Regions from separate parts of the Pseudomonas sp. H3_A02 genome, predicted to be linked through region 2. Evidence: predicted binding sites of a transcription regulator. Region 2 holds the regulator's gene; each other region holds the start of a gene.
What was found. Region 2 encodes FliA, which starts transcription of late flagellar genes. Its sites were predicted from a motif close to CTAAAGTTTNNNNNNNNNNNGCCGNTAA; they were not measured.
Positions count from the first base shown of each region.

Region 1: AB4N80_RS03285 (methyl-accepting chemotaxis protein) is a predicted target of FliA. The motif match lies at 2,121-2,148, and genes of this name have one in related genera.
Region 3: AB4N80_RS03160 (methyl-accepting chemotaxis protein) is a predicted target of FliA. The motif match lies at 1,512-1,539, and genes of this name have one in related genera.

Region 1 is NZ_CP162807.1:780,768-784,977, reverse strand. It holds gene AB4N80_RS03290 (DUF924 family protein) at 1-27, shown strand, start outside; gene AB4N80_RS03285 (methyl-accepting chemotaxis protein) at 151-2,043, opposite strand; gene AB4N80_RS03280 (hypothetical protein) at 2,328-2,582, shown strand; gene AB4N80_RS03275 (lipocalin family protein) at 2,614-3,183, shown strand; gene AB4N80_RS03270 (formimidoylglutamate deiminase) at 3,320-4,210, opposite strand, start outside.
Region 2 is NZ_CP162807.1:5,970,885-5,975,094, reverse strand. It holds gene flhF (flagellar biosynthesis protein FlhF) at 1-1,326, shown strand, start outside; gene fleN (flagellar synthesis regulator FleN) at 1,442-2,272, shown strand; gene fliA (RNA polymerase sigma factor FliA) at 2,269-3,012, shown strand; gene AB4N80_RS26200 (chemotaxis response regulator CheY) at 3,179-3,550, shown strand; gene AB4N80_RS26195 (protein phosphatase CheZ) at 3,569-4,210, shown strand, end outside.
Region 3 is NZ_CP162807.1:750,143-754,352, forward strand. It holds gene tatC (twin-arginine translocase subunit TatC) at 1-753, shown strand, start outside; gene AB4N80_RS03155 (16S rRNA (uracil(1498)-N(3))-methyltransferase) at 750-1,457, shown strand; gene AB4N80_RS03160 (methyl-accepting chemotaxis protein) at 1,582-3,498, shown strand; gene AB4N80_RS03165 (bleomycin resistance protein) at 3,846-4,210, shown strand, end outside.

The sequences.
Region 1 (4,210 bases), 1.4 Mb from region 2:
TTGAGCAGGCCTGGGTCCAGGTTCTGAGTTTTCTGCGCGTCTGATGCCGCTATCGCGAGCAAGCTCGCTCCCACAGTTGACCGAGTTCCGTCAGGGAAATCTGATCAACTGTGGGAGCGAGCTTGCTCGCGATGGGGCCCCTTCCAGGCGCTAGATCCGGAAACTGCCCACCAACTGCTTCAACCGCGCCGCCTGCTGCTCAAGGTCGGCACAGGCGCGCAAGGTGGCTTGCAGGTTTTCCACGCCTTCCTGGTTAAGGGTATTGATCTCGGTGATGTCGACGTTGATCGACTCCACCACGGCGGTCTGTTCTTCGGTGGCGGTCGCCACGGACTGGTTCATGCCGTCGATTTCACCGATACGCTGGGTCACGCTGCCCAGTCGTTCGCCGGCCTGGTTGGCGATGCCGACGCTGCTTTCGCTCTGGCGCTGGCTGTCGGTCATGGTCAGTACCGCTTCCCGTGCGCCGACTTGCAGTTCTTCGATCATCTTCTGCACTTGCTGCGCCGAATCCTGGGTGCGGTGGGCCAGGTTGCGCACTTCATCGGCCACCACCGCGAAGCCGCGCCCGGCTTCACCGGCCCGGGCTGCTTCGATGGCGGCGTTGAGGGCGAGCAGGTTGGTCTGCTGGGAAATGCTGGTGATCACCTCAAGAATCTGGCCGATGTTCACCGTGTTGCTGTTCAGGGTTTCGATGTTGCCACACGAATCGCTGATCTTGGCCGACAACTGCTGCATGGCCGCGATGGTTTTATCCACCACTTGCTGACCGTCTTCGGCCAGGCTGCGGGCATCGCTGGAATGTTGCGAGGCGAGGGCGGCGTTCTGGGCGATTTCCTGGGCGGCGGCGCCAAGCTGGTTGATGGCCGCGGCCACGCTGCTGGTGCGCGATGCCTGCTGGTCGGAGTTGAACATCGACGAGTTGGACGCACTGACCACGCGCAAGGCGACTTCGTTGACCTGTCCGGTGGCTGAGGCCACTTCGCGGATCGAGGTGTGAATGCGCTCGACAAAACGGTTGAACGACGTGCCCAGTGCGCCGAATTCGTCCTGGCCGTGGATGACCAGGCGGCGGGTCAGGTCGCCTTCGCCTTCGGCGATGTCATGCATGGCACGGCCCATGGTCAGCAGCGGCTGCATCAGCACGCGGATCAACATGCCCAGCAGGGCGATGATGAACACCACGGCGATGACCATGGCGATCAGTGCCGATGTACGGAACTCACTGAGCATCGCCAGCGCGGTGTCCTTGTCGAGCACCAGCGCCACGTACCAATCGGCGCCCGGCACGCCGTTGACGCGGGTGAAGGAGATGAATTGGGTCTTGCCGTCGAGATCGACTTCCTTCACGCCCGGGCTGATTTGCGGTGCGCCGTTGGGGTAGGCCTCGGCCAAGGTCTTGAGCACGCGCTTGCTGTCGGGGTGGATCAGGATCTTGCCGTCGGCGCTGACGATGAACGCGTGGCCGTGGCCGCCGAAGTTCAGCGAGTTGATGATGGCGCTGACGCTGGACAGGTCGATGTCCGCACCGGCCACGCCGATCATCTGGTTCTGGCGCTGTACCGGTGTGGCGACGGTGATCACCAGCTTGCCCGACGAGGCGGCGATGTAGGGCTCGGTGACAATGGTTTGCTGTGCGCTGTTGGCGGCCTTGTACCAGCCACGGGCGCGCGGGTCGTAGTCGGCGGCGCGATTGCCGGCCGGTACCGAGAACATCACGCCGTCGGTGCCGCCGAAATAGCTGAGCTGGAAGTTGCCGGTGTAGGCCGGCAGGCCCACGGCGCGCTTGAGGCTGTCGGCACTGCTGCCGTCCACGGCGATCTGCTGGGCCAGCGATTGCAGCAATTGGATACGGCCGTCGACCCACGTCTGGATGTTGCGGCTGGTCAGGCTGCCGAGCTCCTGCATGGAGGTCTCGGTGCTGGCGTGCAGGCTCTGGCGTTGACGATAGTCGTTGAACAGGATGAAACAGGCGAATGCAACGGCCACCACGAGGGCGGCAGCCAGCAGGATTTTATGGCTGAATTTCATGTTTCTGGTCATTAATAACACTACCGCGGAGGGACGGGTCAGGAAGGGCTGTCAATTTGCCATAGCGCAGGGTTTTGCGCTGTTACTTTTTATCGGCGCAGAAGCCCGGCCCATCAGGCGTCAGGGCGTCAATCCCGACGAAAGGTACGACGGCGTCACAAACCGGTTGATTCACCGATGAAACACCTCTGCACGGCCAATAAATACTGGGGACGTCAGGGAACCAGATAAGGGTTTTCTCTTCTAAGGATCAGGTTGGCACCCTGCCACCTCCCTTCCGTTCCAGGAGTTTCACCATGTCGCTGCGATCTATCGCTCTGCTGTTTATGTGCGTCGTGTTGACCGCATGCAGCAAGGTCAACCAGGAAAACTATTCGAAACTGTCGGCGGGTATGCCCAAGGCCGAAGTCGAAACGTTGCTGGGGAAACCGACCGATTGCTCAGGCGCCCTCGGCATGTCCAGCTGCACCTGGGGCGACCAGAAAAGCTTTATCAGCGTGCAGTACGCCGGTGACAAAGTGTTGATGTTTTCCGGCCAAGGCCTGAAGTAAACCGAGGCCAGAGGCCTGCGGGAGAAAAATAATGATGCGGTTAGTTTTTGTGCTTTTGGCTGGCCTGGTTTTGGCTGGCTGTGCCACTTCTGGCGAAGATCCGCTGGCACCCAAGACGGTCAACAGCGTCAATCTCAAGCGTTACCAAGGGACCTGGTATGAGTTGGCCCGCCTGCCCATGTATTTCCAGCGCAATTGCGCGCAATCGGAAGCTCACTACACCCTCAAGCCAGACGGCAATGTGGGTGTGCTCAATCGCTGCCTGACCTCGGACTGGCAGTGGGAGGAAGCCAAGGGTACCGCCACGCCGCAGGTGCCGGGCAAGACCGACAAGCTCTGGGTCGAGTTCGATAACTGGTTTTCACGGATCGTGCCGGGCGTGGCGAAAGGGCAGTACTGGGTGCTGTACGTCAGTGATGACTACAAGACCGCTATCGTCGGCGACCCGAGCCGCCGCTACATGTGGCTGCTGTCCCGCACACCGACCGTCAATAGCGTCGTGCGCGAGGAACTGCTGAGCAAGGCGCGCCAGCAGGGTTATGACACGACACGACTGATCTGGCGCGCCTCGGATCGGCAGATGGCCAAGACCTCGGACTGACGGTCACCCGAAAACCAGTGTGGGAGCGAGCTTGCTCGCGATGACGGATTTCCAGTCAACATTTGCGTTGAGTGTGAAGGCCTCATCGCGAGCAAGCTCGCTCCCACAGTGGTATTCCCACATTGATTTTTTGCGATCAGCCCAGGAGTTCGCGCAATACCTGGGTAAACGCCCGGGCGCTTTCCTCTTCGCCGGCATGACGCCCATCGCGCACAACCCACTGTCCACCGACCATCACATCGCGCACCTGGCGATCGCCGCCGGCAAACAACCAGCGATTGAGGATCCCGTCGCTCTGGGCGGTGGCCAGGTATGGGTCGTTGCCATCGAGCACCAGCCAGTCGGCGCGCTTGCCGATGTCGAGGGCGCCGACCGGTTGTCCCAGGGCCTGGGCGCCGCCTTCCAATGCCGCGTCAAACAAGGTGCGGCCAACTATCGGCTGATCCGTCCGGTATAAGCGGTTGCGCCGTTGATCACGCAGGCGCTGGCCATATTCCAGCCAACGCAATTCTTCGACCACGCTCAACGACACATGACTGTCGGAGCCGATCCCCAGGCGTCCGCCCTGGGCGAGGAAATCCACGGCCGGGAAAATCCCGTCCCCCAGGTTGGCTTCGGTGGTCAGGCACAGACCGGCAATCGCCCGGCTCTTGGCCATGAGGCTGACTTCCTGGGCGTTGGCATGGGTGGCATGGACCAGGCACCAGCGCTGGTCGACCTCGGTGTTTTCGTACAGCCATTGCAACGGGCGGGCGCCGCTCCAGCTCAGGCAGTCGTCGACTTCCTTCTGTTGCTCGGCGATGTGGATGTGCACCGGGCAATCACGGTCGCTGGCGGCCAGCACGTCCTGGATCTGCCCGGGCGTCACAGCGCGCAACGAGTGGAAACACAGGCCCAGTGCCTGGGACGGTTGCCCGGCCAGGATCGGCTGCAAGCGCGACTGAAGCTTCAAGTAGTTTTCAGTGCTGTTGATGAACCGGCGCTGCCCGTCATTGGGCGCCTGGCCGCCAAAACCGGAATGGCTGTA
Region 2 (4,210 bases):
GCCGACATGCGTCAGGCCATGAAACTGGTTCGTGACGAGCTGGGCGCTGAAGCAGCCATCATTGGCAACCGTCGTATCGCCGGCGGTGTCGAGCTGACGGCGGCCCTGGATTACAAACTGTCTGCGCTGGCCCCGCGGGTTCCGAACATGGAGCTCGAAGATGAGCTGCGCAAGACCCAATCGCGCATCGCCAGCGCCCAGGCCGAACTGAGCCTGCGCAGCAGCGAAGGCGAGGGTGCCGCGGGCACCAATCGTCAATTGTTCGCCGGTCAGCCGCTGACCGCCGGCCTGCCCTTGACCGCCGCCGAACCGCTAATGGAGCAGGCCCAGGCCGAACCGCGTCGTCCGGAACCGGCTCCCGCCGCGCCTGTCCGCGGGGTCGATCCGCGCGCCCTGGACTCAATGCGCTTTGAACTCAACAGCCTGCGCGAGCTGATGGAAGTCCAGCTCGGCTCCCTGGCCTGGAACCAGCTGCAAGGCAGCCGTCCGGCCCAGGCCAACCTGTGGCGTCGCCTGCAACGCATCGGCCTGTCCGGCCCGTTGTCCCGGGACCTGCTGGCGCTGATCAATGGTATCGAAGAACCGCGCCAGGCTTGGCGCATGTTGCTGGCGCACCTGGCGCGGATGATCTCCACGCCGGAAGTCGAGCCACTGGAAGAGGGCGGAGTGATTGCCATGGTCGGTCCTGCCGGCATGGGCAAGACCACCACCCTGGCCAAGCTCGCCGCCCGTTATGTACTCAAGTACGGCGCCCAGAGCATCGCCCTGGTGAGCATGGACAGTTTCCGCATCGGTGCCCAGGAACAACTCAAGACCCTGGGCCGGATCCTCAATGTGTCGGTGACCCATGTGGATCCGGGCCAATCCCTGGCCCAGGCGCTGGAGCCTTTGCTGCGCAAACGCGTTGTGCTGATCGATACCGCGGGCCTGCAAGCCAGCGATCCAGCCCTGCGCATGCAGCTCGAAAGCCTGGCCGGACGCGGTATCAAGTCAAAAAATTATCTCGTGTTGGCAACCACCAGCCAGAAACAGGTTCTAACCGCCGCATACCACAGCTACAAACGCTGCGGACTGGCCGGCTGCATCCTGACTAAGCTGGACGAAACGGCAAGCCTGGGCGAGGTGTTGAGCCTGGCGATCGGTCATGAACTGCCGGTGGCCTACCTGACCGATGGGCCGCGGATCCCGGATGATTTGCATCTGCCGCGCCGTCATCAACTGGTCAGTCGTGCCGTGAGTGTGCAAATGCAGGAAGAACCCAGCGAAGAAGCCATGGCTGACATGTTCGCTGACATCTACCACAGCCCGAGCAAGCAGGTCGGCTGAGGTAATCATGAATATTTTTTGTACCTACATCGATGGTCTGCCATGCATTGTTCCTTATGCGAACGCGCAGCCAGTAATGTGGCCTCCGTCTAAGAAGACAAGGTAAAGAACGAACATGGGCAGCATGCATCCCGTACAGGTGATCGCGGTGACCGGCGGCAAAGGTGGCGTCGGGAAGACTAACGTGTCAGTGAACTTGTCCCTGGCTCTTGCAGAGCTTGGCCGACGGGTCATGCTGCTGGACGCCGACCTGGGCCTGGCGAACGTCGACGTGCTGCTGGGGCTTACCCCCAAACGCACCCTGGCGGACGTGATCGAAGGCCGCTGCGAACTGCGCGACGTGCTGTTGCAGGGGCCAGGCGGGATTCGTATCGTGCCGGCTGCCTCCGGCACCCAGAGCATGGTTCACCTGACCCCAGCCCAACACGCGGGCCTGATCCAGGCTTTCAGCGACATCGGCGACAACCTCGATGTGCTGGTGATCGATACCGCGGCTGGCATTGGCGACTCGGTCGTCAGTTTCGTGCGCGCCGCCCAGGAAGTGCTGCTGGTGGTCTGCGACGAACCGACGTCCATCACCGACGCCTACGCCCTGATCAAACTGCTGAACCGCGACTATGGCATGAACCGCTTCCGCGTCCTGGCCAACATGGCCCAGAGCCCGCAGGAAGGACGCAACCTGTTCGCCAAGTTGACCAAGGTCACCGATCGCTTCCTGGACGTCGCCCTGCAATACGTCGGCGCGGTGCCTTACGACGAAAGCGTGCGCAAGGCCGTCCAGAAGCAACGTGCCGTCTATGAAGCCTTTCCACGTTCCAAATGCGCGCTGGCGTTCAAGGCGATCGCCCAGAAGGTCGATACCTGGCCATTGCCGGCCAATCCTCGCGGGCATCTGGAGTTTTTCGTCGAACGTCTTGTGCAACAAACAGCAGGGCCCGTGCTATGACAGCCAGCGGTTACAACCATCTCTACAAAAAATCGGCACGGGACGCCCAATACGAATTGATCGAGCGTTATGCGCCACTGGTCAAGCGTATCGCCTACCACTTGCTGGCGCGGTTGCCGGCCAGTGTCCAGGTCGAGGACTTGATCCAGGCCGGCATGATCGGCCTGCTTGAAGTGTCGAACAAATACGACGCCAGCAAAGGCGCCAGTTTCGAGACCTATGCCGGTATTCGCATTCGCGGGGCGATGCTCGATGAAGTCCGCAAGGGCGATTGGGCGCCGCGTTCGGTGCACCGCAATACCCGCATGGTCAGTGACGCGATTCGGGCAATTGAAGCGAAAACCGGGCGTGACGCTAAAGATCACGAAGTTGCTGCCGAACTCCAGTTAAGTCTCGATGATTATTACGGGATTTTGAACGATACCTTGGGCAGCCGCCTGTTCAGTTTCGACGACCTGCTGCAGGACGGCGAACACGAAGGGCTGCACGAGGATGGCGCGAGTGCTCACATGGAGCCATCGCGTGACCTGGAAGATGAACGTTTCCAGAGCGCGCTGGCGGATGCGATTGCCAATTTGCCGGAGCGTGAGCGACTGGTCTTGGCGCTGTACTACGACGAAGAGCTGAACCTCAAGGAAATCGGTGAGGTCCTGGGGGTCAGCGAATCGCGGGTCAGCCAGTTACACAGCCAGTGCGCGGCCCGTTTGCGGGGGCGTTTGGGGGAGTGGCGAGCGCGTTGACAGGCAGTGTGGGGACACTGCGACGAGGCTGGCCTGGCAGGTACTGCGCCAGTCTCCATCCGTTGTGCTCCGGACCGTTGTCGAGTGTTGTGCCGGATTGATTGAAATGGCGCGTCCAGGTGCTGGGCGCGTTTAAGACTGCTTGGAGGTCGAATTGGACAAGAACATGAAAATCCTCATCGTTGATGACTTCTCAACGATGCGGCGGATCATAAAAAACCTGTTGCGTGACCTTGGGTTCACCAACACGGTCGAGGCGGATGATGGCGTCACAGCCATTCCGGTCCTCAACAGCGGGAGCATCGACTTTCTGGTGACTGACTGGAACATGCCCGGCATGACCGGTATCGACTTGTTGCGCCATGTGCGCGCCGACGAAAAGCTCAAGCATCTTCCGGTGCTGATGGTCACTGCCGAAGCCAAGCGCGAGCAGATCATCGAAGCGGCCCAGGCCGGTGTAAACGGCTATGTGGTCAAACCCTTCACGGCCCAGGCGTTGAAAGAGAAGATCGAAAAAATCTTCGAACGCATCGGTTAACGGCGCCACGGGGGAGCTATGGACAACGAATCTTCAATGGGCGATTTCGAATCGACCCTGAAAAAACATGCCCGCGAACTGGTCGACAGCCTTGAAAAAGGTCGCTTTGGCGATGCGGTTCAAATGATCCATGAGCTCAACCAGACCCGTGACCGCGGTCTGTATCAGGAAGTGGGCAAGCTCACGCGTGAACTGCACAGCGCGATTGTCAATTTCCAGATCGACCCGCACATGCCGCAGGCCGAGGAAGTCTCGCAGATCACCGACGCCACCGAGCGCCTGGGGTATGTGGTCAAGCTGACCGAGGCCGCGGCGAACCGCACCATGGACCTGGTGGAAAGCGCAACGCCGCTGGTCAACGGCCTGAGTGAAGAAGCCCAGGCCTTGAGCACCGACTGGGGCCGGTTCATGCGTCGCGAAGTCGGTGCTGAAGAGTTTCGGGAGCTGGCCCGTCGGGTCGACGGTTTCCTGACGCGCAGCAGCACCGAGAACCGCGCCGTGGCAAGCAACCTCAACGACATTCTGCTGGCCCAGGACTATCAAGACCTGACCGGCCAGGTGATCAAGCGTGTGACCCAGTTGGTCACCGAAGTGGAAAGCAACCTGCTCAAACTGGTGTTGATGGCCAGCCAGGTCGACCGCTTTGCAGGCATCGAACAC
Region 3 (4,210 bases), 1.3 Mb from region 2:
CACCTCACCGAGTTGCGCACCCGCCTGCTGCGTTGCGTCGCGGCGGTTTTCATCATCTTCGCCGGGCTGTTTTCCTTCACCCAGCAGATCTACACCTTCGTCTCCACGCCGCTGCGCCAGTACCTGCCGGTAGGCGCGACGATGATCGCCACCGACGTGTCGTCGCCGTTCCTGACGCCACTGAAGCTGACGATGATGGTCTCGCTGTTCCTGGCGATCCCGGTGATCCTGCACCAGATCTGGGGTTTCATCGCCCCGGGCCTGTACAAGCATGAAAAACGCATCGCCGTACCGCTGTTGGTATCCAGCATCCTGCTGTTCTACACCGGCATGGCCTTCGCCTATTACCTGGTGTTCCCGCTGATCTTCAAGTTCTTCGCCGCCGCCACCCCGGCGGGCGTGGAGATGATGACCGACATCAGCAGCTACCTGGATTTCGTCATGACGCTGTTCTTCGCCTTCGGCGTGGCGTTCGAAATCCCCGTGGCCGTGGTGCTGCTGGTGTGGATCGGCGTGGTCGACGTGGCCTACCTGAAGAAGATCCGCCCCTACGTGATCATCGGCTGCTTCGTGGTCGGCATGATCCTCACCCCGCCGGACATTTTCTCCCAGACCCTGCTGGCCGTGCCGATGTGGCTGCTGTTCGAAATCGGCATCCTGTTCGGTGGCCTGGTGCGCAAGCGCCGGGAAGAAGAACCCGAGGACCAGCCGGTCGATGACCACAACGACCAGCCGCCAGCGACCCAAGCGTGAACCTGCTGCTGCTCGAAGAGGCCGACTTCATTGGGCCTGACCGCGTGATCCTGAGCGATCGCCGGTTGACCCACATGCAGGAAGTCCATCGCAGTGCCGTCGGTGACAGCCTGCGCGTCGGGCGCATCGGCGGGTTGATGGGCTCGGCCCAGGTGCTGCGCCTGGAGGCTCGCGAGGCCGAACTGCAAGTGACCCTCGACCAGGCGCCGCCGGCCAAGTTGCCGTTGACCCTGGTGCTGGCGCTGCCGCGCCCGAAAATGCTCCGGCGAGTGTTCCAGACCATCGCCACCATGGGCGTGCCGCGGGTGGTGCTGGTCAACAGCTATCGCGTGGAAAAGAGCTTTTGGCAGACGCCGTTCCTCGAACCCGAGGCCATTCGCGAGCAACTGATCCTGGGCCTGGAGCAGGCCCGGGACAGCGTGTTGCCTGAGGTGGTTATCGAGAAACGCTTCAAGCCTTTTGTCGAGGACCGCCTGCCGGCCATCGCCAACGGCACCCTCGGACTGGTCGGCCACCCTGGCAACCACCCACCCTGCCCGCGAGCACTCACGGAGCCGGTGACCTTGGCCATCGGCCCCGAAGGCGGTTGGATTCCCTACGAGATCGACCTACTGGGCAAGGCCGGCTTGCAACCGGTACAACTGGGCGAGCGGATTCTGCGGGTCGAGACCGCGGTTACCGCATTGCTTGCAAGGTTGTTCTGAAAGGCATCTCTGCTTCGCCACAAATAAGCCACTCGGAGAATCCTGAGCTCATTTCTACAGATCCCGTCAAAGCCGCCGATACAGTGCCCATAAAACCAATTCAGCGCTCCAAGGGAGTATCAGCATGTTCCGGTGGCTTGCCCAGGGTCTGGGAAATGTAAGCGTTAATCGCAAACTCGGTGCAGGCTTCGGCCTGGTGCTGTTCCTCACCTTGATGATCGCATTCACCGGTTGGTCCGGCCTGGGCAATGTCATCAGCCGGGGCGATAAACTGGGGTTCATTGCCAGTCTCAACGACTTGAGCAAAGACTTGAATCTGGCCAGCATCGACTACAACAGCACGCGGGGCGAGAAAGGGCCGCAACAGGTCAACGACCTGCTGGGCAAGCTCGAAGAGGGCCTGAAGACTGCTCGCCAGTTGATCGAACAACCGGCCGATGTGGCGTTGATCGATGCACAGCTGGCCGCCGTTGCCGAATACAAGAGTGCCTTCGCCCAGATGACCAGCGCCACCGTCAGCCGCGAAGACGCCCGCAGCAAGCTCGGCGCCAGCGCCGACAACGCCGTGGCCCGCGTTGCCGAGGTGGAAAAAGCATTGCTGCAAAGCGGCGACGTTACTCAATTCAACAACGTGGTGGCCCTGAGCAAGGCGATCCAGCAGGCCCGCTATCAGGTTCGCGGCTACACCTACAGCGGAAAAAGCGAGGCCCAGCAGCCCGCCATCGATGCAATCACCGATGTCCTGAAACTGCTGGCACGCTTGCCGGCCCAGCTACCCGAGGAGTTCGCCGATAGTCTTCAGCAGGCCAGCGACTCGATGAACGTCTATCGCGCGGCGGTCAGCCAGTTCCGCGACTCCCAGATCGATAATGGCGCCGCGTTGCAGCGCATGAGTGAGCAAGGCCACGTACTGATCGATTCCAGTCAGAAGCTCACCGTGTCCCAGACGGCGGTGCGAGACCACGATACCGCCCAGGCCAAGACCGTTCTCATCGCAGCGGCTGCGCTGGCCCTGCTGTTCGGCGTGATTGCAGCGCTGCTCATCACCCGGCAGATCGTCGGCCCACTCAACGACACCTTGAAGGTTGCCGAACGCGTAGCCGCTGGCGACCTGACCCACAACCTCACGTCTGACCGTCGCGACGAACTGGGCCAACTGCAACGCGCCATGCAAAGCATGACCGTGGGCCTGCGGCAATTGATCGGTGGCATCGGCGAAGGTGTCACGCAAATCGCCAGCGCCGCCGAACAGCTCTCGGCCGTGACCGAGCAGACCAGCGCCGGGGTCAACAGTCAAAAGGTGGAAACCGATCAGGTCGCCACCGCCATGCATGAAATGACCGCCACGGTGCAGGAAGTCGCCCGCAACGCCGAGGAAGCCTCCGAAGCCGCCGTCGCTGCCGACCAACAGGCCCGCGAAGGCGAAAAAGTCGTCGGTGAAGCCATCGCCCAGATCGAACGCCTGGCCCTCGAAGTGGGCAACTCCACCGCGGCGATGGGCGACCTGAAGCGTGAAAGCGACAAGATCGGCAGCGTGCTCGACGTGATCAAGTCCGTAGCCCAGCAAACCAACCTGCTGGCCCTCAACGCCGCCATCGAAGCGGCCCGTGCCGGGGAAGCAGGGCGTGGTTTTGCAGTGGTCGCCGATGAGGTTCGCAGCCTGGCGCAGCGCACCCAGAAGTCCACCGAAGAAATCGAAGAGCTGATCGTCGGCCTGCAATCGGGGACCCAGCAGGTCGCGACCATCATGGACAACAGCCGCAACCTGACCGATAACAGCGTCGAACTGACCCGCCGCGCGGGGGGCTCGCTGGAGAACATCACTCGCACGGTTTCGGCGATCCAGTCGATGAACCAGCAGATCGCCGCTGCGGCCGAGCAGCAGAGCGCTGTGGCTGAGGAGATCAACCGTAGTGTGCTGAATGTACGTGATGTTTCGGAGCAGACGGCGTCGTCCAGTGAGGAGACTGCCGCTTCGAGTGCGGAATTGGCCCGGCTAGGCGTGCACTTGCAGACGCTGGTAGGGCGGTTCAAAGTTTAGAGGCATAGGCGCGTTTGTCACCAACGGCCGCTTAACGAGTTGCTCCAAACACATAACGCATGAAGCAGTGCATCAGTCCCTATTGGAGCTGAGGCACTGCTCTACCAATATGTGATGTTCGACATGTGTCTCTGCAGATTTATCATCCTTAAATAACCTCGCTGCTTTGGCCACCGGCCTACTTTAACTTTCAGACATAATTTATAACTGCGGCATTATCGTCAAACGATCGCAGCCAACATAAACAATGACAAAAGCATCAGAAAAATCGATTGGACTTTTCTAGAGCTCACGACAGAATGGCACCTCCATTAACTATACGAAACATTCTTCACGGAAGAGGAATTATGGTCACCTTTAACAAGCTTATACCTGAACTGATTGTGTCCGACATCAAGGCAAGCTCAAGATTTTATTGCAAGATCATTGGGTTCAGCGTTGAGTATGAAAGACCGAACGACGGCTTCATGTTCATCTCCTATCACGGTAGCCAGTTAATGCTGGAACAAGACGATCACGAAGAGTCACCGTGGCGAGTAGGCCCGCTACAAAAACCTTATGGACGCGGAATGAACCTCTCAATTGATTGCCCCGATGTCAGAGCGTTAGCGAAAACATTGATCGGTTCGGGATACGAGCTGCATAAACCAATAGAAGAATGCTGGTACAAAGAGAACAACCTGCTTCAAGGTCAAAGCAATTTTCTCGTATT